Regions from separate parts of the Arthrobacter sp. StoSoilB19 genome, predicted to be linked through region 2. Evidence: predicted binding sites of a transcription regulator. Region 2 holds the regulator's gene; each other region holds the start of a gene.
What was found. The regulator HrcA, encoded in region 2, represses chaperone genes, less so after heat shock. The targets are predictions, from matches to a motif close to TTNGCACTCGNNNNNNNCGAGTGCNAA.

Region 1: a site for HrcA is predicted at 2,738-2,764, ahead of groL (chaperonin GroEL). Genes of this name have one in related genera too.
Region 3: a site for HrcA is predicted at 6,264-6,290, ahead of groES (co-chaperone GroES). Genes of this name have one in related genera too.

The regions. Positions count from the first base shown of each region.
Region 1 covers NZ_AP024650.1:822,314-832,091, reverse strand. Annotated here, with positions in the region: gene LDO86_RS03915 (extracellular solute-binding protein) at 1-774, shown strand, start outside; gene groL (chaperonin GroEL) at 925-2,559, opposite strand; gene LDO86_RS03905 (ABC transporter substrate-binding protein) at 2,850-4,163, opposite strand; gene LDO86_RS03900 (cold-shock protein) at 4,163-4,369, opposite strand; gene LDO86_RS03895 (LytR C-terminal domain-containing protein) at 4,423-5,061, opposite strand; gene LDO86_RS03890 (DUF3263 domain-containing protein) at 5,113-5,442, opposite strand; gene LDO86_RS03885 (uracil-DNA glycosylase) at 5,583-6,353, shown strand; gene LDO86_RS03880 (siderophore-interacting protein) at 6,368-7,207, shown strand; gene LDO86_RS03875 (threonine/serine exporter family protein) at 7,204-8,691, opposite strand; gene LDO86_RS03870 (peptidoglycan bridge formation glycyltransferase FemA/FemB family protein) at 8,726-9,778, opposite strand, start outside.
Region 2 covers NZ_AP024650.1:2,261,628-2,271,242, forward strand. Annotated here, with positions in the region: gene ybeY (rRNA maturation RNase YbeY) at 1-28, opposite strand, end outside; gene LDO86_RS10355 (PhoH family protein) at 25-1,113, opposite strand; gene LDO86_RS10360 (GerMN domain-containing protein) at 1,519-2,436, shown strand; gene LDO86_RS10365 (16S rRNA (uracil(1498)-N(3))-methyltransferase) at 2,423-3,202, opposite strand; gene dnaJ (molecular chaperone DnaJ) at 3,205-4,332, opposite strand; gene hrcA (heat-inducible transcriptional repressor HrcA) at 4,420-5,433, opposite strand; gene LDO86_RS10380 (DUF3097 domain-containing protein) at 5,605-6,456, shown strand; gene LDO86_RS10385 (DUF4870 domain-containing protein) at 6,576-6,986, shown strand; gene hemW (radical SAM family heme chaperone HemW) at 7,010-8,239, opposite strand; gene lepA (translation elongation factor 4) at 8,265-9,615, opposite strand, start outside.
Region 3 covers NZ_AP024650.1:2,998,367-3,008,144, forward strand. Annotated here, with positions in the region: gene LDO86_RS13735 (acyltransferase family protein) at 1-690, opposite strand, end outside; gene LDO86_RS13740 (DUF389 domain-containing protein) at 880-1,848, shown strand; gene LDO86_RS13745 (ATP-dependent DNA ligase) at 1,872-3,395, opposite strand; gene LDO86_RS13750 (dihydrofolate reductase family protein) at 3,452-4,054, shown strand; gene groL (chaperonin GroEL) at 4,123-5,733, opposite strand; gene groES (co-chaperone GroES) at 5,813-6,106, opposite strand; gene LDO86_RS13765 (DLW-39 family protein) at 6,359-6,739, opposite strand; gene LDO86_RS13770 (class I SAM-dependent methyltransferase) at 6,792-8,021, shown strand; gene LDO86_RS13775 (shikimate 5-dehydrogenase) at 8,026-8,823, opposite strand; gene LDO86_RS13780 (glycoside hydrolase family 3 N-terminal domain-containing protein) at 8,914-9,778, opposite strand, start outside.

The DNA of each region.
Region 1 (9,778 bases), 1.4 Mb from region 2:
GTGGACACGGCGGCGAAGATCAGCGCAGCAGGTGACGGGAAGAGTTACGGGGCCGCTTATGGCAGCAACGAAGCCGACCTGATCATCTGGCTGCGCCAGCACGGCGAGAATCTGTACTCAGGGGACGGCAAGCTCGACTTTGAAGCCGCGACTGCAGCGTCCTTCTGGGAACGGATCAAGGAACAGCGCGACTCCAAGGCCAGCCCGGCGGCCACCGTGGCAACCGAGGATGCAGGGGCAGGACTGGAGGAAAGCCTGTTCGGAACAAACCGGGTGGCCATGGCCTGGTGGTGGACCAACCAGCTTGGTTCCCTTGAAGCCACCACCGGCAGCAGCATAAAGATACTGCGGGCCCCCAGCGTCGACGGCGCCTCGGCCGGCAATGGCATGTACTACAAGCCCACCATGTTCTGGTCTGCATCCTCCCGTTCGAAGCATTCCCAGCAGGCCGCGGAGTTCATCAACTACCTCACCAACAGTCCGGAGGCGGGTGCCATCCTGATGACCGACAGGGGCGTCCCCACCAATCCGGACATCGTTTCGGGCATCACCCCGCAGCTTAAGCCGGCTGACACCACCGTGGTTGGATTCCTGAAGGACATAGCCCCGGACATCAAGGACGCACCGCCTGTCCCGCCCGTGGGTGCAGGGAGCGTCCAGAACGTCATCAGGAGGTACACGGATGAAGTGCTGTACGACCGGATGACCCCGCAGGCCGCGGCGGAAGCCTTCAAGAAGGAAGTCCAGGGGATGCTGGATTCGGCCCGGAAGTAACTCCCCTCCCACAGCTCCTTGTCCGGGCGGCCAAGCCGGCACAGGCCGCATCCGTGGCCGGGAACAAAACCTCCGGCACAAAAGTGCGGCCCCCTCGCAAACGAGGGGGCCGCACTTTGCGGTTGGCGGGAGAGGTCCCGGCAGGAGGGCTTAGAAGCCGCCCATGCCTCCCATGCCGCCCATGTCGTCTCCGCCTGCGGGGGCGGCGTTCTTCTCCGGCTTGTCAGCCACCACTGCTTCGGTGGTGAGGAACAGGCCAGCGATGGAAGCCGCGTTCTGCAGGGCAGAGCGGGTTACCTTGACGGGGTCGTTGACGCCGGCAGCCAGCAGGTCGACGTATTCGCCGGTGGCTGCGTTCAGGCCGTGGCCTGCGGGCAGGCCGCGGACCTTGTCCACCACGACGCCCGGCTCGAGGCCGGCGTTGAAGGCGATCTGCTTCAGCGGGGCGTCGATGGCAACGCGGACGATGTTGGCGCCGGTTGCTTCGTCGCCGGAGAGCTGCAGGTTGGCGAATGCCTTGGCACCGGCCTGGATGAGGGCCACGCCGCCACCGGCCACGATGCCTTCTTCAACTGCAGCCTTGGCGTTGCGGACTGCGTCCTCGATGCGGTGCTTGCGCTCCTTGAGCTCAACCTCGGTGGCGGCACCGGCCTTGATGACTGCAACGCCGCCGGCCAGCTTGGCCAGCCGCTCCTGCAGCTTCTCGCGGTCGTAGTCGGAGTCCGAATTCTCAATCTCGGCGCGGATCTGGGAAACGCGGCCGGCGATCTGGTCGGCGTCGCCGGCACCTTCAACGATGGTGGTCTCGTCCTTGGTGACAACAACCTTGCGGGCCTGGCCCAGGAGTTCCAGGCCGGCGTTCTCCAGCTTGAGTCCAACCTCTTCGGAGATGACCTGGCCGCCGGTGAGGACGGCGATGTCGGCCAGCTGGGCCTTGCGGCGGTCGCCGAAGCCCGGAGCCTTGACGGCGACAGACTTGAAGGTGCCACGGATCTTGTTGACGATCAGGGTGGCCAGGGCCTCGCCCTCGATGTCCTCGGCAATGATCAGCAGCGGCTTGTTGGACTGCATGACCTTTTCCAGGACAGCAACCAGTTCCTTGACGTTGGAGATCTTGGAGTTGACGATCAGGATGTACGGATCCTCAAGGACCGTTTCCTGGCGCTCGGCGTCCGTGACGAAGTAGGCGGAGATGTAGCCCTTGTCGAAGCGCATGCCTTCGGTGAGCTCGAGCTCCAGGCCGAAGGTGTTGGACTCCTCGACCGTGATAACGCCTTCCTTGCCCACCTTGTCCAGGGCTTCGGCGATGAGGGCACCGATTTCGTCGTCACCGGCGGAGATGGAGGCGGTGGCCGCGATCTCTTCCTTGGTTTCGATTTCCTTGGCGGAAGCCAGGAGTTCGCGGGTGACAGCCTCGACGGCCTTCTCGATGCCGCGCTTGAGGGACAGCGGGTCGGCGCCGGCGGCAACGTTGCGCAGGCCTTCCTTGACCAGGGCCTGTGCCAGGACGGTGGCCGTGGTGGTGCCGTCGCCGGCAACATCGTCGGTCTTCTTGGCAACTTCCTTGACCAGCTCAGCGCCGATCTTCTCGTAAGGATCGTCCAGCTCGATCTCCTTGGCGATGGAAACACCATCGTTGGTGATCGTGGGGGCGCCCCACTTCTTTTCGAGGACGACGTTGCGTCCACGCGGGCCGAGGGTGACCTTAACGGCGTCGGCGAGGGTGTTCAGGCCACGCTCAAGGCCGCGGCGTGCCTCTTCATCAAATGCAATGATCTTGGCCATAACGGCAGTAGTCCTTTCGGGACAGTCGTTAAGAATGAACCTTCGCTGCAGTGCCCGCGACGGACGATCCTTTGACGGCGGCCTCTGTATGCCTCCGGGAGGGGATCTCACTGAAGTGAGGTGTTTCTTTCGCTCCTCGTCCGGTGCCCCGCGCCGCCGGCCGGAACCAGGCTTTGCTTTAGCAGTCGGTACGTCAGAGTGCTAACTCAATAATTAGCACTCCCCAGGTGAGAGTGCAAGCGAAAAGACGCCGGACGGGCGGGTAGGGGCAGCGGCTTCGCCCAGGGCGATCAGCTTGAATGTCCGGCCGTCTCCCGGCCGGTGGGGGTGGGGTTGTTCTCCGGGCCGTAGGTGAATACGGAGAAAACGGCGGTGGTGATATCCCCGTTGGCGTCGAAGGCAACCGGTCCTGACTCGCCGTCGTAATTGATGTCCGGATTGGCAGCAAGGCCGCCCAAGCACTCCTTGTACGTCAGGCACGGGGCGGGCGGGGCTGTTGCCCCCGGGGCAGGCGTCCCCGCGGAGGGCGTCCCGTCGGACGTGGTCCTGCCCGATGCGGCGCCACCCGAAACCGGAACCAGGTTGGCGGCGATGGAGCGTCCGGCATCGTCCTGGGCCCTTGCCGCCGCCAGGGCCGCCAGGGTCACGGCGTCGTAGGTTTCAGCAGCATACGAGACGTCCTTCAGGGAAGGATCAACGGCCAGGAGCTTTCCCTGGAAGGCGGCGGTGGGCAGTTGGCCCGGGACGACGGCGCGGGCGCCGTCCAGGGCCCGGGAGGGGAGCCCTGATCCGTAGCGGGCAAAGGCGCCATCGCTGAGGAGAATTTTTGAACCCCTGAGGCCGGAGTTGTTCAGCTCGGCCAACGCGCCCTGCGCCCCTTCCCGGGCAACCAGGACCACGGCGTCCGGGCTGGCCTTGGCTGCGGAGCGTGCGGCTTCGGCGGCGGCGCCGGGCTTGAAGGCGGCTCCGGGCAGGACCGTCAGGCCGGACTGTTGCGCGGCTTTCGTGACGGCAGCCGACAGGTCCTTGCCGTAGGCACCTTCCTGGTACACCACGGTGATGCTGGCGGCCCCGGCGTCCTTGGCGAGTTTGGCCAGCACAGGACCTTGCGCGACGTCGGCCGCGGCCGTGCGGAAGTAGTAGCCTCCGCTGGCGATCCCGGAGAGGGCGGCAGCGGTGTTGGCCGGCGAGATGAGGGGTATGCGTGCGTGGGACAGGATGTCCACGGCGGCGGCCGCGTGGCTGGAATCGGTGGGTCCAATGACCACGTCCGCCTTGGCGGCCACCAGGTCCTTGGCCTGGCCTGCGGCTTCCTGGTCCGGATGCGCCGGCAGCAGCTCCACCGGCCGGCCTTTGTGTCCGCCGGCGGCGTTGATTTCCTGGATGGCCAGCTTGGCGGCCGCCAGCTGGGGCGCATTAAGGAAGGCATTGCCGCCGGTGTTGTCCAGGATCAGGCCCACCCGGAGGACGCCATCGCCGGAGGCTTCGACCGGGTCCACCCTGGCGTTGCCGCCGGCGCCCGAACATGCTGTGACCGCGAGGACTGCCCCCAGGGAAACGGCCAGCGCCGCTCGGCCGCGGACCGGGAAACGGTAAAACGGCATCACTGGGCGGGCCGGACGTTTTCTGCCTGGGGACCTTTTTCGCCCTCCCCGACTTCCAGCCGCACCCTCTGCCCCTCATCCAGTGCGCGGTAGCCCTCCCCCTGGATCGCGGACCAGTGGACAAAAACGTCATCACCGGAGCCGTCAACGGTGATGAAGCCATAGCCCTTTTCAGCGTTGAACCATTTGACGGTTCCCAGTGCCATGATGAACAACTCTTTCCGTTGGGGTTATGCAGCCGTGGGCGGAGCGGGTGCGGCTAGCGGTATCCGGGGCCAAGCACCACCACGAGCGGCACCTGGAATTCGGTGCTGTTCACCACGGTGGGGATGTTGAGCAGCCCGGCAAGCGCCTGTGCGTTTGCCAATTGCTGGGGGCCGGAGTAGAAGATCACGGAGGATTTTTGCGGGGCGCCGGACCAGTTGCCTACCTGGCCGAGGCGCCATCCGTCCGCCTGGACGGTTCCGGCCACCCGGCTGGCCAGCCCTGCCGTGCCTGCCGCGTTGTAAACCGCCACTGCCTGCGTCCTGTCGACGGCTGCCTCCCGGGTGGCGGAAGGTGTGGCCTGGGGCTCCGGGTCACTGCTTTGGGTTGGTTCAGACGAAGCAGACGGAGACGGCGAAGCAGGAGGCGCGGATGCCTGCGTGGCCGATGGGGTGGTTCCGGTTCCGGCCAGCGGAGCTGACTCCACGCTCGCCGATGCCTGGCTCGCGGTGGCGCTGAATCCCATCTTGGGAAGGATCAGGAAGGACACCAGCCCTATGGCAAGGGCCGCCATCCCCACTACCAGGATGGGCCACAGCCGCACCCGGGACGGGGCCGAGGCCGTCCGGTGGACACCTTGTCGCGACGCGGCCTCCGGGACCTTGTCGAATTCATCGCGGGCGTATCTGGTCATGGTGGAAGGACATCCTTGTTGATTGCGGCTGTTGTCCCGGCCTGGGGGTTGTTAAGCGTCGGATCCCAGGCGCCGGGCAGTGCGCGCACGGTGGCGCGACGTACGTAGTCTACGCAATCTCTTCACCAGCATGGGATCGTGTGCCAGCGCATCCTCGCGGTCGATCAGTGCGTTCAGGAGCTGGTAGTAATGGGTCGCGGAGAGGTCAAAGAGGTCGCGGATGGCCTGCTCCTTGGCCCCTGCGTACTTCCACCATTGCCGTTCCAGGGCCAGCATCTGCTGTTCGCGCTCGGAGAGGGAGGACTCACGGAGGGTGAAATCCGCCAAAAGGGACTTCCGTGGATCCTGCTCCGGCAGGTGTTCCCGGGCCGGTTCCGCCACGGCACACTCCTTCGCTGGTTACGGTAAATGTCTTACCCCCATGCTACCGGTCGAATAACACCGGTGTCATTCGCGCCCCGCGCCTGCACCGGCCCGGTGCCGCGGGCGGGCGTCCCCCGATGGCCTGCAAGAATGGAACGATGTTTGAATCGGATGCGCTGTTCGAGCTGCAGCAGGACCCGGCGGACGGCACCCGCTTCGCTGACCTGGCTGACCTGCCCCTGGCGGAGCTCATGGCGCCGGACTGGGCCGCGGCCCTGCAGGGAGTGGAGGGCAAGCTCCGGTCGGTCCTGGCCTTCCTGGCTGCCGAAGAGGCGGCCGGGCACCAACTCCTGCCGCCGCCGTCGAACGTCCTGCGCGCCTTCCGCCAGCCGCTCGCCGACGTCAAGGTCCTCATCGTGGGCCAGGACCCCTACCCCACCCCGGGGCACGCAGTCGGGCTGTCGTTTTCCGTCGATGCCCGCACGCGCCCCCTCCCCCGCAGCCTGGTGAACATCTACCGCGAACTCGAATCGGACCTCGGCATTCCGCCGCGCGTCCATGGCGACCTGTCGGCATGGACGGAGCAGGGCGTGCTGCTCCTGAACCGGGTACTCACGGTCAGGGCAGGATCTGCTGGGTCCCACCGGGGCAAAGGCTGGGAGGACATTACGACGGCGGCCGTCACCGCCCTGGCATGCCGCCGGGCCGCGGATGGGTCCAGGATGCCTTTGGTGGCGGTGTTGTGGGGCAAGGGGGCGGAGGGCCTCCAGCCGCTGCTGGCAGGCGCCCCCGCCGTCATCAGCCCGCACCCCAGCCCGCTGTCCGCCTCCCGCGGGTTCTTTGGCTCCAGGCCATTCAGCCGGGTGAACCAACTGTTGCGCGAACAGGGTGCAACGGCCGTAACCTGGGAACTCCCGCCGTCGCCCTAGCTTAGGCTTGCCTTATGAGCACCGTCCCCGCCGCCACCAGCGCCACGAAGAAGAGCCGCCCCCAGGTCACCCTGACCGTGCTGCGCAAGGAACAGCTGTCCCCGCACATGGTCCGGATCGTGGCCGGCGGGGAGGGCTTCAGCGACTTCGCCAACAACGGCTTCGTGGACCGGTACGTGAAGATCGTTTTCCCGCAGCCCGGGGTTGACTACCCCTCCCCGCTGGACCTGTGGGCCGTCCGGGAAACCATGCCGCGCGAGCAGTGGCCGTTCACCCGCACCTATACGCTGCGCTGGGTAGATCCGGAGGCGAGCGAACTCGCCATCGACTTCGTGGTCCACGGCGACGAGGGCCTGGCGGGTCCATGGGCGGCAGGGGCACAGCCGGGCGAGACACTGACCTTCACCGGACCCGGCGGCGCCTACAACCCCAACCCCGAGGCCGACTGGTACCTGTTCGCCGGTGATGAGGCAGCGCTTCCTGCCATCGCCGCATGCATCGAGGCCCTGCCCGCGGAGGCAACCGGGCTTGCCTTCCTGGAGGTAGGTTCCGAGGCCGACATCCAGTCCGTTTCCGCCCCTGCCGGGCTGGAGATTACCTGGCTGGCCCGCAACGGCACACCGGCAGGTGCCAGCGACCTGCTGGTCAGGGCGGTGGCGGAGGCCGAATGGCCCACCGGCACCGTGGATGTGTTTGCACATGGCGAACGCGGCTATATGAAGGCCCTCCGCGAAATCTTCTTCAAGCAGCGCGGCCTGGACCGCCGGCAGGTGTCCCTCTCCGGTTACTGGGCGCAGGGCCGCGTGGAGGACGTGTTCCAGGCCGAGAAAAAGCTCCCGGTCGGCCAGATCTAGCGGCGGCGCGCCCGGCGCCGCTCGTTGCTTGCCAGGCTGCGGGTCAGGGGCCGGGCCAGCACGTCGCCCAGGACGATCCCGCCGGCCGTTCCCAGCACGATGGCACCGGCGCTGAGCATTCCTCCGGCGCCGGCCAGGATCTCGGACTCCTCCACGGTGAGGACGTACATGGACCGGAATATCGTGAGGCCGGGCAGCAGGATCAGGGCTGCGGGAACTGCCACCACCAGCTGCGGCGCACCCATCCGCAGCGCCACCACCCGTGCCAGCAGGCCAATGACGACGGCGGCCATGGCAGGGGCGAAACGGTCCCCGATGCCCAGCAGGCCGCAGCCCAGCAGCACCAGGTAGCCCGCCACGCCTACGGCTGCGGTTGGCAGCAGGAGCTTCCAGGTGGTCTGTTCCGTAATGCCGATGGCCATCACGGCGGCGGCTACGAAGATGATGAGGACCCACAGATCGTAGGCGGGCGGGAAGGTCTGGGTGACGTCGATGCGCTGCAGCCCGGTCAGCTCCCCCACCACGAAGGCAACAGCGATCCCTGCCACGATGGCGCCGAACGTCAGCAGCGTGGACAGGAACCGTCCGGCCGCCGTCACCGGGAAGCCGTTGATGGCATCCTGCACGGAGGACACCAGGCGCCCGGTGGGAAGGAGCAGCAGGATGCCGCCCACCACCACGATGGACGGCGATGCGGTGAGCCCGAACTGCCAGAGCAGCAGCGCCAGCATGGTGACCACGAAAGAGCAGCTGGCGGTGATGAAGAAGTCCGGTACGCGCCAGCGTCCCAGCTGCCGGGCCAGCAGGCTGATGCCGATATTGGCCACGAACGCAACTGCCGAGGACACCGGACCGCCGCCCAGCACGCCAACGAACACGGCGGCGAAGATGCCGAAGGCGGCCGTGACCATCCAGCGCGGATAGGGTTTCGGGCTGGTGATGGCCTCGTTCAGCCGGCGGATCGCCTCATCCCGGCCCACGCCGCCGGCCACGATGTCCGTGACCAGTTGGTGCACCTTGGCCAGGCCCGCATAGTTGTTGGTCCAGGAGCGCACCACGCGCAGCAGGGCGATCGGCGTCTGGTCCTTGGGTGCGTAGTTGATACCCACGGACTGGTTGGTGATGTCCACCTCGATGTTCTTCAGCCCCAGGGCCGCGGTGACGGCAATGATGCTGGTTTCCACTTCCAGGGCGCCGGCGCCATACCGGAACATGGTCTCGGCCAGGTGCAGGGCGAAATCCAGGGTCTTCCGGGCGGAGGTGTCCACGCCACCCACCTGGATGGTGGGGTTGGCGTAGGGACTCCCCGCCAGCCGGTCCACGATGCTCAACGGGGCGGTTGGTGGATTCTCGCCCTGCACCAGGCGGCGCAGCATCCTCTTGGCGGCAGCGTCCTGCCGAAGCTGCGCAGGGGTCAGCGGTTCAGTCTTGGGCAGGCCGTCAGTCTTTGGCCTGTGCCCTGGCCGTTCGTGCCGTTCGGTCATGCCCGCTTCCTCCCTGTACGCGGTTTATGGACGGTCAGGCTGCACGCTTCAGCGGCAACTTGCCCAGCAGCGTGCGGGCGGCGGCCGCAGCGGACCTGGCGAGCCTGTTGGCATGGAAGACGGCGGGCCGCACCGGCACGACGAAGTCTCCCACCAGCTGGACCACTTCGCCGCCAAAGCCCTTCTTGAATTCGTAGCCGCCGTGGCCTTCCTCGTCCTGGCCGGAGATGCCGAAGGTGCCGTAGAAGTTGTACCGCGGGTATCCCTTCTCGAGGGCATGCAGCATCATTCCCCAGTACAGGGAGGTTGCGCCGTTGAAGTAGATGTAGTCCTGGACGGTGCCGCCGATGACGCACACCACCTCATCGCCGTAGCAAACGAAGTGGATGGCTGCCACGGTGGCCGTCCCCACGGAGTCGGGGAACCTTTCGATGTCCTTCAGGCTCCGCTCGTAGCTGTCCACCAGGTCCTGTACCACTTTGAGCCGGTTGGCCTTCTTTTTGCTGCCGGTCTCCTCCACCTCACGGCGGAGATCTGCTGCGGTGGCTGACTCCGTTTCCAGGCGCTCAGTGATGGATTTCCGGTAGGCCGGGATGTCGATCTTCGCCATCATCAGCTTGGTGAATTCCGGGGTGGTGGTCCGGAGCAGGTGTTCGTAGTAGGCGCGTTCGCGGTAGACGAATCCTTTTTCGTCACCGGCCCGGCTCAGGGCCCCGTAGAAGTCGTCCAGGGTGTCCAGGGTGGCCTGTTCCAGGAAGACGCCGTTCTTTTCCGCTTTGCGGATGGCTTTGCGCGTCCGGTAGCTGGTGCTCATGATCAGTTCTTCGGCGTCCTGGATGCCCACCAGGTTCTTGATGAACATCCAGTTGACGTTGACGAAGTTCATGTCCAGGCCCTGGTGCTTGAACCCCAGCCGTTCCAGGTCGGCCACCAGGGGCCGGTTGTCCTCGACGTCGGGGTGCTCGGCGCCGTCGGCGTCCCGGGCGATGTACCTGACGTTCGGCGAGATCCGCAGTTCAGCGGCTTTGCGGCCTGCCGCGTGCTTGCGGAGAAGCTCGACGACGGCGCCCACCAGGTTCCGGTCCGT
Region 2 (9,615 bases):
CGGACTCGTTGTTCACCTCGATGCTCACGCGTGTTCCCCCCGTTTTTCCCGGCCGGCTGAATGCTTGAGCCGGCTCCGCTGGGTTTCATCCCAGATGCTGTACGCGTTGACGATGTCCCCGACCAGCCGGTGCCGCACCACGTCGGCGGCATCCAGGACCGAGAAGCTCACGCCGTCGATTCCCTGCAGGATTTCCTCAACGATCCGCAGCCCGGAACGCGTCCCAAACGGCAGGTCCACCTGGGTGACGTCTCCGGTGACCACCATCTTGGATCCGAAACCGAGCCGGGTGAGGAACATCTTCATCTGTTCCGGCGTGGTGTTCTGCGCCTCGTCAAGGATGATGAAGGCGTCGTTAAGCGTCCGGCCGCGCATGTAGGCCAGGGGTGCCACTTCAATGGTGCCGGCCGCCATCAGGCGCGGAATGGATTCGGGGTCCATCATGTCGTGCAGGGCGTCGTAGAGCGGCCGGAGATAGGGGTCGATCTTGTCGCTGAGCGTGCCGGGGAGGAAACCAAGCCGTTCCCCCGCTTCCACCGCGGGGCGGGTCAGGATGATCCGGCTGACCTCTTTTTGCTGCAGCGCCTGGACGGCTTTTGCCATGGCCAGGTACGTCTTGCCGGTGCCGGCCGGACCAATGCCGAAGATCACGGTGTTGGCGTCGATGGCATCAACATAGTTCTTCTGGTTCAGCGTCTTGGGCCGGATGGTCCTGCCGCGGCTGGAGAGGATGTCGTGGGTGAGCACATCCACGGGATTCTGCAGTGACTGCGTGCGCAGGAGGGACACCAGCTGCTGCAGCACAGCAGGAGTGATGACCGTGCCGCGGGCCACCAGGCCACGGACTTCCTGCAGGAGCCGCATGATCCGGGGAACATCACCGGCGGGGCCGTTGATGGACAGTTCATTACCCCGGGCATGGAAGTTGACGGCCGGGAACTGCTCTTCGATGAACCGCAACGCCTCGTCATGGCTGCCGAGTGATTGAACCATCTGGTCGGAGTTCTCAAAGAGGACTACTTCAGTCCGGGTGCCGGGCAGGGAGTGCGGGAATTCACCCGGACTGCCTTCGCCCGTATTGAGCCGGCGCTTACCATTTGCTGATTCAGTCATGGTGCTGGCCCGCAGGCCCGTGGTCCCCTCGAAGATCGACATCTATGTTTGCGTTCGCTGATGCCGGCGCCCGTTGGACGGTGCTCCTGGCCCCAGCGATCCCTTTATCTTACGCCAGCGCGGGGCCGGGCCGGATACCAGGCCGCCATGGAGCAGCGGCTGCAACCCGTCCGGAGGGTGCCGGGACGTCCTTAGGTATCAACTTCATATCGGCCTCATATCGTTCCCGTTGCAGTTGTGCCCGCGGAGGCAAAGAGCGGCTGGGCGGCCGCGCCGCTGTGCAATGCTGGAAATCCAGCATCTGCTGGAACACCAGGCCGCCAGGGGGATCGGCCCGCCACGCCAGGAAAGGACAAGGGCAGGACAGTGCCGGAAACCTCTGCGCCCGAAAGGGCGGGACGACCGATGGGCCGTCTGCGCCCCGCCGTCCTTGCAGGAATCCTGGTCCTGGTTCCGGTCCTTGCGGGCTGCACGGCCGAGGGCGGCCCCTCACCCACCGGCACCATCGCCTCAGTGCCGGCAACGGGCGGCACCATGCCGGACACGCTGTCCACCAGCGCCCCGCTGGAAACCGCACAGTCCTCCAACAAGGCGCCGGTCTACTGGATCGGCCGCAGCGGCGGGAACATCTTTCTTTACCGGGAATTCCGCGACGTCCCTGAACAGGAGAACCCGGTCACCCGCGCCCTGCGGGCCATGATGTCCGAGAAGCCGCTGGACCCTGACTTCTTCACGCCCTGGCAGAACCCGGACAAACTTGCCACCTCAATCTCCGGCAAGGACGTCATCACCGTCGACGTCTCCTCGGACGCTTTCAACAGCAACCTCGATGCCGACATGGCTGCCCGGGCCATCCAGCAGCTGATCTACACGGCAACCGCTGCCGCCGCCAGTTCGGGCCTGATCGACACCGGCCAGCAGATCCGGGTCCGGATCCTCGTGGACGGCCACACGGACTACGTGGCCTTCGGCAAAGTGCAGCTCGGGGCCCTGATGACCCGCGCCGCGGGCCTGGTGGCGCCCGTCTGGATCATTGATCCCCAGGAGAACGCCGAAGTGCCCGGCGGGAGCGTGAAGATCACCGGCCGCAGCACATCGCCCGGGGCGAAGCTCCGCTGGCAGATCCTGCAGTCTACGGACGGCGGCAGCAAAGCACCGTTCCTGGCGGGTGAAACCACGGCTGCGTCCGAACAGGGGCAGGCCGGCGTCTTCACCCTGGCCCTGAACCTTCCGCCGGGCGATTACATGCTGCGGGTGGCCCAGGCCGGCTCCGGCGGGGAACCGGACCGGAACGAGGACACGAGGTCCTTTAAGGTCCGGTAGCCGTCCACCGGCCAAGGACGTCGCTGGCAAGCACGACGGCGGCCGGGCCGGCCGTGGAGGACCGCAGGACATGGTGCCCCAGGAGGGCGGTCACGGCGCCCTTATCGCAGAGTTTCGTTACCTCCCGCTGGCTGATGCCGCCCTCCGGACCGACGATGAGCAGGATTTCCCGGGGTCCGGAGCCTGCTTTCCCTTGCCATGTTTCAAGGACGGTGCGCAGCGGCCGAACGGCGTCCTCATGCAGGATGACAGCGAGGTCGGCAGCTTCCACGGCAGCGGAAAGCCCGGCAGTGTCGACGGCGGACCGCACTTCGGGGATCCAGGCGCGCCGTGCCTGCTTGGCGGCCGCGGCCACGGAGGATTCCCATTTGGCATGGGCCCGGGCTGCGCGGTCGCCCTTCCAGCGGACGATTGACCGTTCGGACTGCCAGGGTATGACGGCGTCGATGCCCAGTTCCGTGGCCGTCTCGATGGCCAGCTCGTCGCGGTCCCCCTTGGCGAGGGCCTGGACCAGCACCAGCCGGACGTCCGGCCTGTCTTCGACGGTCAGCGTCCCGCATTCCACCTCGAGTGCGGAGGGAGCGGCGGACACCACCTTCCCGGTCATCCGGGTGCCGGCGCCGTCGACGATGTCCACCGCTTCGCCGGGAGACAGCCGTTTGACGGTGACGGCATGCCGCGCCTCCGCCCCGTCGAGGACAAAGAGTTTGCCGGCCGCCATCCCGGCCAGCGAACCGGGGGGCGTGAAGAAGACGGGGTTGCTCACCGCTACAGGTTACCGAGCCGGTCCCGGAGCTTGGCGAACATGCCGCCGCTGGCAGCGAGCTTGCCCTCGGTGATCTGTTCACCACGGAGCTTGGCCAGTTGGCGCAGGAGGTCCTCCTGCGCGGGGTCGAGCTTGGCCGGGGTGTCCACCTGGAGGTGGACCTTCAGGTCGCCGCGGCCGTAGCCCCTCAGGTGGGTGACGCCGAGGCCGCGCAGGGTGATGATCTCCCCCGACTGGGTACCGGGCTTGACGTCGATCTCCTGCGTGCCGTCGAAGGTTTCCAGGCTGACATCCGTGCCCAGGGCGGCTGCCGTCATGGGGATGTGCAGGGTGGCGTGCAGGTCGTCGCCCTCCCGCACGTAGGTGGCGTCATTGTTGACGCGGATCTCCACGTACAGGTCGCCGGCCGGACCGCCCGCGGGGCCAGCCTCGCCCTGGCCGGAGAGCTGGATCCGGGTTCCGGTGGCCACACCGGCAGGGACCTTGATGGTCAGCGACCGGCGGCTGCGGATACGGCCCTGGCCGCTGCACTCGTTGCAGGGATCCTTGATGACGGTGCCGAAACCTTCGCAGGTGCCGCAGGGGGCGGCCGTCATGACCTGGCCGAGGATGGAGCGGACGGCCCGCTGGACCTGTCCGCTGCCGCCGCAGATGTCGCAGCGTTCCGGATGGGTGCCGGGGCGGCAACAGGATCCGTCACAGGTGGGGCAGACCACGGCGGTGTCCACTTCGAGTTTCTTGTTCACGCCGAATACGGCGTCGCGGAGGTCGATCCGTACGCTGATCAGGGCATCCTGGCCGCGGCGGATACGGGAAGCGGGACCGGACGTGCCGCCGGCGCCGAAGAAGGTGTCGAAAATGTCCTGGAACGCGAAGCCCTGGCCCGCGTAGCCTGCGCCGCCGAAACCGTTGTCGGTGCCGTTCTCATTGCCGGTGGTGTCGTAGATCCGGCGCTTCTGGGGGTCCGAAAGCACCTCGTAGGCGTGAGTTACTGCCTTGAACCGTTCCGATGCGTCCGCACCGGGGTTTACGTCCGGGTGTAGGGTGCGGGCCAGCTTGCGGTAGGCCTTTTTGATTTCTTCACCCGTCGCTTCGGGTGAGACTCCAAGGACGTCATAGTGGCTGCTCAAAGTTCGTATCTCTTCCTTGTTGTACTGCGTTCAGTTGGGCGGCCCAGCTCTTGCTTTCCGGCCGAAGCGCGCTCCGGCGGCCAAGAGTCAGGGCCCCAAAATCCTGGAAAGGTAGCGCGCCACTGCCCTGACGGCGGCCATGGTGGTGGGGTAATCCATCCGGGTGGGCCCGAGGATGCCTACTTTCGCCGAGCTGTCCGGACCGTAGGCAGTGGCCACCACGGAGGCCTCGGCAAGGCCGTCGTACGGGTTCTCCCGTCCGATGCTGACAGCGACGCCGCGGTGGTCCTGGGCCATTTCGCTCAACAGCCGCAGCATCACCACCTGTTCCTCCAGCGCCTCGAGCACCGGGCCGATGCTGAGGGGGAAGTCGACGTTGGACCTGGCCAGGTTGGCGGTGCCGGCCATGACCATCCGGTCCTCCCGGCTGTTTTGCGCCAGGCCCTCCAGCCCGAGCGCCAATGCGTGTGCCGCCTGCCGCTGCGGGTGCGGGGTGGCGGCGACGACGGCGGGCAGCGCCTGGGCCAGTTGGCGCAGCGGTGTTCCGCCCAGTGCACCGAGGAACCGGGTGCGCAGTTCAGCCAGTGCGTCGTCGCCAAGGTCCTGCCCGACGTCGATCACCCGCTGCTCCACCTTGCCGCTGTTGGCGATCAGGACGACGAGGACCTTGCGCGGGGCGAGCAGGACGAATTCGATGTGCCGGACCAGTGCCCTGCTCAGGTGCGGATACTGCACCACGGCAACCTGGTTGGTCAGCTGCGACAGCAGCCGGACGGTCCTCTCCAGCACGTCGTCGAGGTCGTCCGCGCCTTCGAGCAGGGACTGGATGGCGCGGCGTTCGGCGGCCGAGAGCGGCTTGACAGCCGAGATTTGGTCCACAAAGAGCCGGTAGCCCTTGTCCGTGGGAATCCGGCCGGCACTGGTGTGCGGGGCGGTGATCAGCCCCTCGTCCTCCAGTGCGGCCATGTCATTGCGGATGGTGGCGCTGGAAACACCAAGATGATGCCGCTCCACCAGGGCCTTGGACCCAACCGGCTCGCGGGAGTGGACGTAGTCCTCCACGATGGCCCGCAGTACTTCCAGCTTGCGTGGCTCGCTCACTCTCCACCTCCATCCATGGTTCGGGGCGCATGCCCCTCCCGATGCAACCCAGGGTTAGCACTCGACATGCCTAAGTGCTAACAGTCTATTATGCCTCGGCCCGTTGTTAGCATTGGTACCGCTCCGGGCGAAATTGCGGAGTTGAACACTAGTGCTAGGCGGATTAAATCCATGGATTACCGGAACTGGGGCCCACGCGGCATATCCGCTCCCGCACGGACGGAACTGCCTGAGGTCCCCGTGGAGCGCGGCATGGTGCTCGAGGAAGTGCAGTCAGGCTGGGTGGGTGCCGTGACCCGGGTGGAGAAATCCGGCGGCATGCATGTGGTGGCGCTGGAGGACCGCAGGGGAAAATCGCGTACCTTCCGCCTTGGGTTCGGCTTCCTCCTGGAGGGCCGGCCGATCCGGCTGATGCCACCCGCCCCCCGGCCGGCCGCTGCCGGTCCCGCGGCGGGCAGGACGGCCTCGGGGTCCGTTCGGGTCGCCGGACAACGCGCCCAGGTGGCCAAGGCCAGCCGGATCTGGGTGGAAGGCAAGCACGACGCCGAACTGGTGGAGAAGGTCTGGGGAGACGACCTCCGGGTGGAGGGCATCGTCGTCGAGCCCCTGCACGGCATTGACGACCTTGCCGCAGCCGTCGCGGACTTCAGGCCGGGGCCTGGCCGCCGTCTTGGCGTCCTGGTGGACCACCTGGTTCCTGACTCCAAGGAGTCCCGCATCGCGGATGCCGTCATGGCCTCCCCGGGCGCCGCAGGCAACGTCCTGATCGTCGGTCACCCCTACGTGGACGTCTGGCAGGCGATCCGGCCCGCTGTCCTTGGCATCGACAAATGGCCGGCCGTGCCCCGCGGGCAGGACTGGAAGACAGGGATCCTGAAAGCCTTCGGCTGGCCCCACGCCACCAAGGAAGATGTCGGCCTGGGATGGCAGAAGCTGCTGGGCGCCGTGCGCACGTACGCGGACCTCGAAGCGTCGCTGCTGGGCAGGGTCGAGGAAGTCATCGATTTCCTGACCGTGCCGTGAAGGGCGGACGGCGTCCCGGGAACCAGTATTCTTGGTAGTGCGGTTCCTTGTTTCCTGAGGCACTGCGCACCGCGCCGGAATTGTAGTCAGCACCACTTGCACCTTCGAAGGAACAGACTGTGGCAGAAAACGCACGTGATCACAGGGACGGCCAGGGCCGTTCCGAGTACCATGGCGTCCCCGCCAACGCCCTGCCGCTTACGGCCAGCGAAGACCGCCAGTGGGCGACGCTGGCGCACTTCGGCGGGATCCTGGGGTGCGTCCCCTCGCTGCTGATCTACTTGATCTTCCGTGACCGCGGGCCATTTACCGCCCAGGAATCCAAGGAAGCGCTGAACTTCAGCCTGCCGCCCACCATCGCCGCGGTGCTGGCCAACATCCTGGTGTTCGTCCCCTACGTCGGGAACATCTTCGCGGTCATTGCCACGCTGATCTGGGTGGCGCTCACGTGCTTCTCCGTCGCGGCAGGGATCCACGTCAACCGGGGCCAGCCGCACCGCTACCAGTACAACCTGCGCTGGATCAAGTAAGGGCAACTGCCCGCGGGCCGGCTCTAGTCCGGCAGGATGCGGCGGACTACTGCGTCTGCCAAGAGCCTGCCCTTGAGGGTCAGGACCAGGCGTCCGCGGAATGCGGCAGCAGGATCAACCAGGCCGGCTGCGATCAGTCCGGCCACCTCGTGGCGTCCCCCGGCACTCAGCGTTGAGACATCCAGTCCCGACTGGAGGCGGGCCTCCAGCATGACCCGCTCCAGGTTCCTTGTTTCCGCGTCCAGGGTTTCCCTGCCGGCGGCGGGCGAAAGCCCCTGCGACAGCCGGTTCGCGTAAGCGGACGGGTGCTTGACGTTCCACCAGCGGACCCCGCCCATGTGTGAGTGCGCGCCCGGGCCGATGCCCCACCAGTCGTCACCCCGCCAGTATGCGAGGTTGTGGCGGCAGGCCTGCTCCGGAGTCCGCGCCCAGTTGCTGACCTCGTACCAGCCAAGTCCGGCTTCGGTGATCAGCTGGTCGGCGAGCTCGTACTTGTCGGCGTGGTCGTCGTCGTCGATTCCCGGGACTTCGCCGCGGCGCATCTGCGCGGCCAGCTTGGTGCCCTCCTCAACGATCAGCGCGTAGGCGCTGATGTGGTCCGGCCCGTAGGAAAGCGCCGTTTCGAGGGAGTGCCGCCAGTCGGCCAGCGACTCCCCCGGCGTCCCGTAAATCAGGTCCAGGCTGACAGCCAGTCCTGCCTCGCGCGCCCACTGCACCACCTGCGGCACCCGGCTGGGCGTATGGGTCCGGTCCAGCACCTTGAGCACGTGCGGAACCGCGGACTGCATCCCAAAGGACACCCTGGTGAACCCGGCGTCCTTGAGGACGGCAAGGGACTCCGGCGTGACGGAATCGGGGTTGGCTTCGGTGGTGACCTCGGCGCCGTCGTCAATGCCCCATTGGTCGATGGCGGCCCGGAGGATCAGGGCGAGGTCATCGGCCGGCAGCAGCGTGGGCGTGCCGCCGCCAAAGAAGACGGTGCTGAGCTTCCGGTCCGGCAGCCCTGAACGTGACAGCACAGCAGCCGCCAGCGACACCTCGGACACGGCGGTCTGGGCGTATGCGTCCTGGGACGCTCCGCCGCCAAGTTCCGTGGCGGTGTAGGTGTTGAAGTCGCAGTAGCCGCAGCGCACAGCGCAGAACGGGATGTGGACGTACAACCCGAAAGCCCGGGCCGCCGCACCGTCCGCTGCCTGGGCAGGCAGCAGACCGTCCGACGGCGCCGGGTCGCCGAGGGGAAGAACGCTGGGCATCAGCGGGTCCCCCGCTGTGCGGTGGTCACTTCTTCTTGGCCTTGTCCTTCGATTCGTCGGTGGTCAGGGCGGCGATGAACGCTTCCTGCGGCACCTCCACTGTGCCCACCATCTTCATGCGCTTCTTGCCTTCTTTTTGCTTCTCCAGCAGCTTGCGCTTCCGCGAGATGTCACCGCCGTAGCACTTGGCCAGCACGTCCTTGCGGATGGCGCGGATGCTTTCGCGGGCGATGATCCTGGAACCGATCGCGGCCTGGATGGGCACTTCGAACTGCTGGCGGGGAATCAGTTCGCGCAGCTTGCCGGTCATCATCACGCCGTAGGCGTACGCCTTGTCCCGGTGCGTGATGGCGCTGAACGCGTCCACCTGTTCGCCCTGGAGCATGATGTCCACCTTCACCAGGTCGGCGGCCTGCTCGCCGTCGGCCTTCCAGTCCAGCGAGCCGTAGCCCCGGGTCTTGGATTTCAGGATGTCGAAGAAGTCGAAGACGATTTCCGCCAACGGCAGGCGGTAGCGGATTTCCACCCGGTCCTCGGAAAGGTAGTCCATGCCGCCCATGACGCCGCGGCGGGACTGGCACAGTTCCATGATGGCGCCGACAAATTCGTTGGGGGCCAGGATGGTGGCGGAGACCATGGGCTCGCGTACCTCGGCGATCTTCCCGGTGGGGTACTCGCTGGGGTTGGTCACCCGGACCACCTTCTTGTCCTCCAGGGTCACCTCGTATTCCACGTTCGGTGCGGTGGAGATGAGGTCGAGGTTGTATTCGCGCTCCAGGCGTTCGCGGGTGATCTCGAGGTGCAGGAGACCCAGGAAGCCCACGCGGAACCCGAAGCCGAGGGCAGCCGAGGTTTCCGGTTCGTAAACCAGCGCGGCGTCGTTGAGCATGAGCTTTTCGAGGGCGTCGCGGAGTACCGGATAGTCGGCGCCGTCCAGCGGATACAGGCCGGAGAACACCATGGGCTTGGCATCGGCGTAGCCGGGGAGGGACTCCGCCGCCGGCTTGGCCAGGTTGGTGACGGTATCGCCCACCTTCGACTGCCGGACGTCCTTCACGCCGGTGATCAGGTAGCCCACTTCACCGACGCCGAGCCCCTTGGACGGTGTGGGTTCCGGGGAGCTGACACCGATTTCCAGAAGCTCGTGCGAGGCCCTGGTGGACATCATCTGGATGCGCTCACGCGGATGGAGCATGCCATCCATCACACGCACGTAGGTGACCACGCCGCGGTAGGTGTCGTAGACCGAGTCGAAGATCATGGCACGGGCCGGGGCATCGGGGTTGCCCTTCGGCGCCGGCAGGTCGCGGACGATCTTGTCCAGAAGGGCCTCGACGCCGACGCCGGTCTTGCCGGATACGCGCAGGACGTCCTCG
Region 3 (9,778 bases), 740 kb from region 2:
GGGCAGCGCCAGTGCCAGCAACGATCCCAGCGCAAACTCCCAAAGCCGGGCGCGCGTATCGAAGTAGGCGTAGGCCTGGTTGCCGGCGGTCTGGTCAATGGAGTAGGCAAGCGACACCGCCAAAACCGTTCCAAAGACTGCGCCGAGCAACCCTCGGTAGGTCAGCCCCTGCAGGCGGGGAACCCGGCGCAGCCGGTTCAGCAACGCAGCGGTCGCGGCAAAGATCAGTGGCCACAGAATGAAGACCTGTCCCTGGATGGACAGGGACCAGAAGTGCTGCAGCGGACTGGCTCCGGCGTGGTCCTGCGCGTAGTAGTCCACTGCATTGTCTGCCAGGAGCCAGTTCTGCCGGTAAAGGAGGGACGCCCAGGCCTGGTCCAGCACCTGTGGCCAGCGGCCCTGCGGCAGGATCAGCCAGGTGCCTGCCAGCACTCCAAGGATCACCACGACGGCGGCCGGCAGCAGTCGCTTGAAAAGGTGCAGCCAGTGCGCCATCAGCTTGAAAGGGTGGCCGGATTCGGCTTTGCGGACGAAGGAAAGCGTGAGCAGGAACGCCGAGATCAGCAGGAAGATGTCCACGCCGCCGGACACGCGGCCCAACCACACGTGGTACGCCACCACCATCAGGACAGCCAGGGCCCGGAGCCCCTGGACCTCGGGGCGGAAAGTGGGCTTCCGTTTCCTGTTCACGGAACTGGACTGTTTCCTGTTCGCGGCACTGGACGGGGGTTCAGGTGCCTTCGACGTTTCCGTTATCGACACTAGAACCTCTCAGGACGCCCGCCAGCCAAAGCATCAAGCCTAGCCAAGCCGGTCAGCAACGGCCAATCAACGCACCTGTTCGGACTATGCTGGGCCCAATCATCGAAGGGAGACGGCGTGGTTGTCCAACTGCGGATTTGCGTGCCCGGCGAGCTCTCCGCCGTGACGCTGAAGACGTGCCGGGACCAGCGGGGCGCGGCAGAGGTTGCGCTGGTTGCGGGTGCGTCGGTGGTCCCGGAAGGCGACGTTATCGAGGTCCTGATCGCCCGGGAGTCAGTGGAGGAACTCCTCGAGAAGCTGGAGATCCTGAAGGTCCAGGACGTTGGATCCATTGCCATGTCCACGCCGGAATTAGTCCTGTCAAAGAAAGCCGACCGGGCGGAGCGGGCCGCCCCCGGGGACGGTGCGGACGCAGTGATCTGGGACGACGTGACGCGGCAAACCGGAGAGGACTCCCGCCTGACATGGAACTTCCTCGCCTTCCTGGTGCTCGCAACCCAGCTTGCCGGGATCGGCATCGTGACGGACTCCCCCATCGCGATTGTGGGAGCCATGGCGGTAGGTCCCGAGTTCGGACCGCTGGCCGCCCTCGCCGTCTCGCTTGCCACCCGGCAGTGGAAGCTTGGCCGCCGTGCTGCCATTGCCCTGGGTGTCGGGTTCCCCGTGGCCATGCTGCTGGCGGCACTGACGGCGTGGCTGTCGGTGCCCCTCGGTCTCTTCCCGCGGGATGCCCTGGACAAGGGTTCCGCGGTGGAATTCATCTACCATCCGGGTCCGTATTCGCTGATTGTTGCCGTCCTGGCCGGCATCGCGGGAATGCTCTCCATCATCGGCCGGCGCTCCGCGGCCCTGATCGGGGTCTTCATCTCGGTGACCACCGTTCCGGCGGCAGGGTACGTTGCGGTGGCCCTGGTCCTGGGGGAATACCAGAAGGCTGCGGGCTCGGCGCTCCAGTTGCTGCTCAACCTCGTGGGCATCGTGGTGGCCGCCCTCGCGGTACTGCTTTTCTACCGCATGGTTTCCAGGCGCGTGCCGCACGGGGTGGCACGGAACCTGAGGCGCCAGCGGAGCGGGGCCCGCAACTAAGGAGCCTCCGCATTCACGGTGCGCTACGGCCGCAGCAGGGCGCGCAGGGTCTGGATCGTGTCTGCTTCGGCCGCAGCCTTGTCATCCCGGTAGCGCTTGACCCGGGCAAACCTCAGGGCGATGCCGCCGGGATAGCGCGGTGACTGCTGCACGCCGTCGATGGCGATTTCCACCACCGTGACCGGCTCAACCCACACCGTGCCGGCCGTGCGCCGCACCTCAAGCTCCTGGAACCTCTCCGTCTGCCATCGCAGCAGTTCGTCGGTGAGGCCCTTGAAGGTCTTGCCCACCATGACGTAGCCGCCGGGTTCTCCGAACTCCCCAGCTGGGTCAAGGGCGCCCAGGTGCAGGTTGGACAGCATCCCGGTGCGGCGCCCGGACCCCCATTCGCAGGCGAGCACCACCAGGTCGTACGTCAGCACCGGCTTGACCTTCACCCAGTTGGCTCCGCGCCGGCCGGCCGCGTAGGTGGAACCGATGGCCTTCACCACAACGCCTTCATGGCCTGCGGCAAGCGCCTCCTGCGACACCCGTTCCGCAACGGCGGGATCGGCCGTGATCTCCCCCGGTATCCGGTGCTCCGGCGCGATCCGCTCGAGCTCACTGATCCGGGCGGACAGCGGCTCATCAAGCAGGTCCCGCCCATCGATATGCAGCACGTCGAAGAACCAGGGATGCAGCACCGTCTCACGCGCGGCATCCGCACCGAAGCGCGCCATGGTTTCCTGGAACGGCCGCGGGCCGCCTTCCTCGTCCAGGGCCAGGGTTTCACCGTCAAGGATCACGTCCCGCAGCGGCAGCCCGCGAACCAGGTCCACCACCTCGGGGAGCCGGTGGGTGACGTCGGCGAGGTTGCGCGTGTAGATGCTGACGTCGTCGCCGGACCGGTGCACCTGGATGCGGGCGCCGTCGAGCTTGTATTCCACCGAGGCCTCCCCGGTCGCCTCCAGGGCTGCGCTGGGACTGGCCGCGGTGGCCGCCAGCATGGGCTGCACGGGGCGGCCAACCACCAGGCCGACGGCGTCCAGCTCGGCTTCGGTGCCCGTGATGGCCAGCAGGGCTGTTCCGCCCAGGTCGCCCGAAAGCATCGCAGCGCGCCGTACGACGGCAACGGGCTTCCCGGCAGCGCGGGCAACGGCATCCGTCAGCACTCCCTCCAGGGCTCCTATACGCAGCTCGCCAAGCAGGACACCTGCAATGAAGGCCTGCTCAGAAGCAGTGGCTGCCGCCATCAGCGTCCGGAGGGTGGCCGCGCGCCCCGCGCCCGATCCGGTACCCGCCGTGGCAAGCAGCCGGTCCAGGGCAGCGTCGAGGTCGGCCAGGGTGAGGGTTGGTTCGACGGCGGGTTCCTCCTTGGCCGCCGCCACGGCACTCCATCCGACGCCCACGCGTCCCTGGCGGGGCTTGGCAACCAGCCAGCCCACCGCCGTCGGGATTTCCGCCGGCTCAAGCCGGCCCAGCAGCTGGGCCAGCGCATCCACCTTGGCCAGCCGGGAGCGGGTGGAGGTGACGGCCTCCGCGGTGTTGACGAGCTCAAGGAGCAGCATGGCACCATCCTGCCACGGCACTGGACAGGGCCGGAGCCCCGTTCCAGACTTGGTGGATGGGCAACATCGTCGCGAACCTGTTCATCACCCTGGACGGCGTCTACCAGGCGCCCGGCGGCCGCGAGGAAGACAGCGAGGGCGGGTTCAACCTTGGCGGCTGGCAGGCACCGGTCTCCGACGACGAATCCGGCGCCGCCATTGCGGCTGGAATAGCGCGGATGGATGCCCTGCTCCTTGGCAGGAAGACCTACGACATCTTTGCCGCCTACTGGCCCCAGCAGTCCGGGGACATCGCGGACACGCTCAACCGGATACCCAAGTTTGTGGTGTCAAGCTCCTTGTCCGATCCGGCATGGGCCGGCACCACCGTGCTGCCGGATGCCGCGGCGGCGGGCGGGCTCCGGGACGAGTACCAGCAGGTGCACATGTTCGGCAGTGGCGTCCTCATCCGGTCCCTGCTGGAGGCGCAAGTGCTGGACCGCCTTCATCTCTGGCTGTATCCGGTCACCCTGGGGCAGGGCAAGCGGCTCTTCGACGCCGGGACGGTCCCCTCAACATTCCGGCTCGCCGAGCCGGTACGCAGCTACCCCAAGGGAGCCGTGTCGTTGGTCTACGAGCCTGCGGGCGGAGTCGAAACCGCCGAGATGGCGGCTACGTAGCACCCGGAACACAGAAAACCGGCCCAGCTGGTGCTGGACCGGTTTTCTGTATGTGAAGACGGGCAGGATCAGTGGCTGTGGCCTGCGTGCTCGTCCTCTTCGGCCGGCTTCTCCACGACAAGGGTCTCGGTGGTGAGAACCAGCGCGGCGATGGAGGCCGCGTTGCGGAGGGCTGCACGGGTGACCTTGACGGGGTCGATGACGCCCGCAGCGATCAGGTCCTCGTACTCGCCGGACTTGGCGTTGAACCCGTTGTTGATTTCCAGGTCGGCAACCTTGGAGGTGACCACGTAACCGTCGAAGCCGGCGTTCTGGGCGATCCAGCGCAGGGGCTGGACCAGTGCGCGGCGGACAATGCCGACGGCCGCGGCAGCGTCGCCTTCGAGGGCGTTGACGGCGGCATCCTCATCCAGTGCCTTGAGGGCGTGGATCAGGGCCGAGCCACCGCCGGCCACGATGCCTTCTTCGAGGGCAGCGCGGGTGGAGGACACTGCGTCCTCGATGCGGTGCTTCTTTTCCTTCAACTCAACCTCGGTTGCGGCACCCACCTTGATGACGCCGATGCCGCCGGCCAGCTTGGCCAGCCGCTCCTGGAGCTTTTCGCGGTCCCAGTCGGAATCGGTGCGGGTAACCTCGGCGCGCAGCTGGGCAACGCGTGCGGCCACGTCCTCGGCCGAGCCTGCGCCGTCGACGATGGTGGTGTTGTCCTTGGTGACGGTGATGCGGCGGGCCGTACCCAGCACCTCCAGGCCAACGGTGTCCAGGCTCAGGCCCAGCTCCGGGGAGACAACCTGCGCACCGGTGAGGGTGGCGATGTCCTGCAGCATGGCCTTGCGGCGGTCGCCGAAGCCGGGAGCCTTGACGGCAACAACGTTCAGGGTGCCGCGGATGCGGTTGACGATGAGCGTGGACAGGGCCTCGCCCTCGACGTCCTCGGCGATGATGAACAGCGGCTTGGAAGCCTGCAGTGCCTTTTCCAGCAGCGGCAGGAATTCCTGGATCGAGGAGATCTTGCCCTGGTTGATCAGGATAAGCGCGTCCTCGAGGACTGCTTCCTGGCGTTCCGCGTCGGTGACGAAGTACGGGGACAGGTAGCCCTTGTCGAACTGCATGCCCTCGGTGAGGACCAGTTCGGTCTGGGTGGTGGAGGACTCTTCGATGGTGATGACGCCATCCTTGCCCACCTTCCCAAAGGCCTCGGCGAGCAGTTCGCCGATTTCGTCGCTCTGGGCCGAGATGGCGGCAACGTTAGCCACCTGGGTGCCTTCGACCGGGCGGGCGTTTTCGAGCAGGCGGGCAGCCACGGCTTCAACCGCAACTTCGATGCCGCGCTTGATCTGGCCGGGAGCGGCGCCGGCAGCAACGTTGCGCAGGCCTTCCTTGACCAGGGCCTGGGCCAGGACCGTGGCGGTGGTGGTGCCGTCGCCGGCAACGTCGTTGGTCTTGGTGGCTACTTCCTTGGCCAGCTGCGCGCCAAGGTTCTCGTAGGGATCGTCAAGTTCCACTTCACGGGCGATGGTGACGCCGTCATTCGTGATGGTGGGGGCGCCCCACTTCTTGTCCAGGACGACGTTGCGGCCGCGGGGGCCGAGCGTCACCTTGACGGTGTTCGCGAGCTTATCGATGCCGGCCTCAAGGGACCGGCGGGCAGCGTCGTTAAACGCAAGCTGCTTTGCCATGGTTTTGTCCTTTCAAAGACAGAAACCCCGCACTGCCGGCCAGCATGAGCATGGCCGGCGGCACGGGGATCCGGAAGAGTTACTTGACGACGACAGCCAGGACGTCGCGGGCGGACAGCACCAGGTACTCGGTGCCGCCGGCCTTGACTTCGGTTCCGCCGTACTTGGAGTAGATGACGACGTCGCCAACGGCAACGTCAACCGGAACCCGCTGGCCGTCTTCGAAGCGGCCGGGGCCTACTGCAACAACTTCGCCTTCCTGCGGCTTCTCCTGGGCGGAGTCCGGGATGACCAGGCCTGAAGCCGTGGTCTGCTCGGCTTCGAGCGGGCGGACAACAATACGATCCTCAAGAGGCTTAATAGAGACCGACACTCGGACCTCTCCTTTTCGTCAGCAAAATTCGTGGACTGGAAAGCTTTCCGCCGTGGCTGGCAAACCGTCGTCGCGGTGCCGGCAGCAGCCTGGCTGGCAGCTCTTCATGTGTTAGCACCCTCCTAGGGAGAGTGCTAATGAAGACTCTATGTAAGGGTTAGCACTCGGTCAAGGTGAGTGCCAACGTTTCGTCATCGGCGTAAGCCTTTCGGGCTCCGGCCGACGGCGGTCCAGGGCGGCAAACATGCTTCCCTAACGGCCCAGGTCGTCGAAGTCCACGTCCTCGCCACCGTCGGCCTCGCCGCCTCCCTGCTGACGTTTCCGGTAAAGCACCCAACCGGCCCCGGCTGCGGTGAGTACGGCAACAACGAGGAAGAAAATGCTCCCGGCCCGTGCGCCGTCGTACAACCCGCGGATGTCCCGCGCCTCCTGCGTGTTGTCGTGGATGTCGTTGCCGCCCACCGAATAAACGGTGGCGTTGAACGTGTCCAGCAGGAAAATGATCACGAGCAGGGCGATGCACACCACGGCCACCACGGCCGCGGCGATCAGGGCTGGACGGGCAAACCTAGCCACACCGCGGTCCCTGGGTCGATGTTCGCCGGTCTCCCCTGGGGCTGCGCTGTCATCCATGGTTTCAACAGTATCCGCATCCCGGCAGCCGTCCTCCACTAGGCTGGAAACCATGCCCCACGCTCCCCAGGACCAGATCGCACCCCTGTTGACCCCCGAAGGCTGGGAGTTGCTGGCATCGCTGGGCCCCTACCGCGAAGAGGACGCGTTTGAGCTCAATTCGGCGCTCCGGAAAGCCGGCCACCCGGGCGAACTTGTATCCGCCGTCCTGACGCAGTCCAGGCTGCGGACCAGGGCCGAGGCGAAGTTTGGTGAGTTCGCCCGCCAGATGCTTTTCACCCAGGCAGGCCTTGAGCAGGCCACCCGGCTGAACGTCGCCGCACACCACGCGCAGCGGTTCGCCGCAGCCGGGATCCGGCACGTGGCGGACCTGGGCTGCGGTCTTGGTGCCGACGCCATGGCCCTGGCTTCCCTGGACATCACCGTCACCGCCGTGGAGATGGATGAAACCACCGCCGCCTGCGCCACCATGAACCTCATCCCCTTCCCCAATGCCACGGTGGTCCACGCGGACGCGGCATCGGTCCCGCTGGAGGGGATCGACGGCGTCTGGCTGGATCCGGCACGCCGCGTCACTTCCACGTCGGGGACCAAGCGGATCTGGGACCCGGAGGCTTTCTCACCGCCGTTGTCCTTCGTGGAGTCGCTGGCCGCCGGGGGGAAGGCGGTGGGCGTGAAGATGGGCCCGGGCATGCCCCACGAGTCCGTGCCCACGGGATGCGAAGCCCAGTGGGTGTCGGTGGCCGGGGACGTGACCGAGGTGACCCTCTGGTTCAACGCCGTGCGCAGGCCCGGGGTCCGCCGGGCGGCCCTGGTCCTGGGGTCCCAGGGGCCCGCCGAGCTGACCAGCGCAGAGGACTTCGGCGCCGGCCCGGCCGCTCCGGTGGGACCCGTGGAGGGTTACCTGTACGAACCCGACGGCGCCGTGATCCGTGCCGGGCTGGTTGCCGACGTGGCGCTGCAGCTCGGCGGGCACCTGGTGGATGAACACATTGCCTATATCTGTGCCGCGGAACTTCTGGACACCCCGTTCGCCAAGGCTTACAGGGTCCTGGAAGTCATGCCCTACAACGTCAAGGCACTCAAGGCCTGGGTGAAGGAGGAGGGGATCACCGTGCTGGACATCAAGAAGCGCGGCACAGCGGTGACCCCGGAAGAGCTGCGGAAGCAGCTCCTCCCACAGGGCAAGGGCGCCGCCAAAAAGGGTTCCGCCAGGACGGCCACGCTGGTCCTGACTCGCATCGGCGAGGACCGCGTGGCCATCGTGGTGGAACCGGTGTAAACGCCTACTGGGCGCGCATGAACTCCTCGGCTGCCCGGACCTGTTCCGCGGTGGGGCGCACTCCCGTGTACAGCACAAACTGTTCCAGGGCCTGGATGGTGGCAACCTCCGCACCGGTGATGACGTGCTTGCCTGCCGCGCGGGCGGCCCGGATCAGCGGCGTCTCGGCGGGCAGTGCCACCACGTCGAAGACCACGCGTGCGGCCTCGATGGCCTCCGCGGGGAAGGACAGGCTGTCAGCTTCGGCGCCGCCCGCCATGCCGATGGGGGTGACGTTGATGATCATGTCCGCCGTCCCGCCGTCGAGCGCTGCACGCCACTGGAAACCGTACTGGCCTGCGAGCGCACGCCCGGCGGCCTCGTTCCGGGCGATGACGGTGACGTCCTTGAAACCGGCGTCCCGGAGCGCGGCGACGGTGGCTTTGGCCATCCCGCCCGCCCCCTGGACCAGCACGGGATAGTCGGTGGGGACCCCGTTGGATGCCAGCAGCTGCTCAATGGCCGTGTAGTCGGTGTTGTACGCCTTGAGGTGGCCGTCGGTGTTCACGATGGTGTTCACGGAGTCGATGGCCTTGGCGGACGGGTCCATCTCGTCCACCAGCGCGATGACGTCTTCCTTGTACGGCATGGAGATGGCACAGCCGCGGATGCCCAGGCCCCGCACTCCGGCGATGGCCTGTTCCAGGTTGGTGGGCGCGAACGCCTTGTAGATCCAGTTCAGGCCCAGCTGCCCGTACAGATGGTTGTGGAAGCGGGTCCCGTTGTTGCTGGGGCGGGCCGACAGCGAGATGCAGAGGGTCATGTCTTTATTCAGAATGGGCACCAGACCATTAAACGCGTTCCAGCCATCGTGCGGGGTCCCCGGTCCGGGGTCCGGGTCAGGAGTCAGAGGTCAGGGGCAGCCGGTTCCCGCGGGGAAAGGCCCGACGGCGGCGGGCAGCTTCCCGGGAGCAGGCGCCTTTCCTGCCAGCACGGCCACCAGCGCATCAAAGGCAGCGTCGGTGCGGCCGTACAGCGCCAGCTTCACCGGAGCCGTGGAGTTTTGGAGCGGCCAGGGGGCATCCAGGGCCACGGCAATGTCCCCGGCCGCTGGATTCCCGCCGAAGCCGATGAGGTTCACCAGCGGTCCTGATCCAACCGCGAGGCCGGCACGTGCGGCCGCGGCTTCGAAGCGCTCCCGGTCCCCCGGTCCCCCGCCGGCAACGCGCACCGCACCGGGCACCAGGGGTCCGCTGCAGGGACCGGAGACAACCGTCACGGCCGACGCCGAAACCCACGCCGACAACGCCGCACCGCTTCCGGCCGGGGCACCTGTGCCGGCTGTTCCGGCAGGCGGCGTGGTCCGGGCATGCCAGATCATCATGGTGGCCACCCGCTGCGCGGCCTCATCCAGCCGGGAGGCGGGAAGCGTGCCGGCGGCCAGGGCCTGGAGGATGGCGGCGTGCGCCTGTTCCACGTCCGCGGGCATCAGCAACAGGTCGGCGCCGGCTCCCAAAGCTTTTACGGCTGCTGCGCCGGCGGGGTACTGCTTGTCCACGGCTCCCATGTTGAGGGCGTCCGTCACGGCTACACCTTTGAATCCGAGCTCCCTCATCGCGGCGTAGCTCGGTGCGGAGAGCGACGCCGGCACACCGGGCTCCAGCGCAGGCACAGCGATGTGGCCCGTCATGACGACCGGCAGGCCCGCGGCCACCGCCGCCTGGAAGGGTTTCCAGTCCCGGGCCCGGAGCTGGTCGATGCCGGCCGGCTGGACCGGG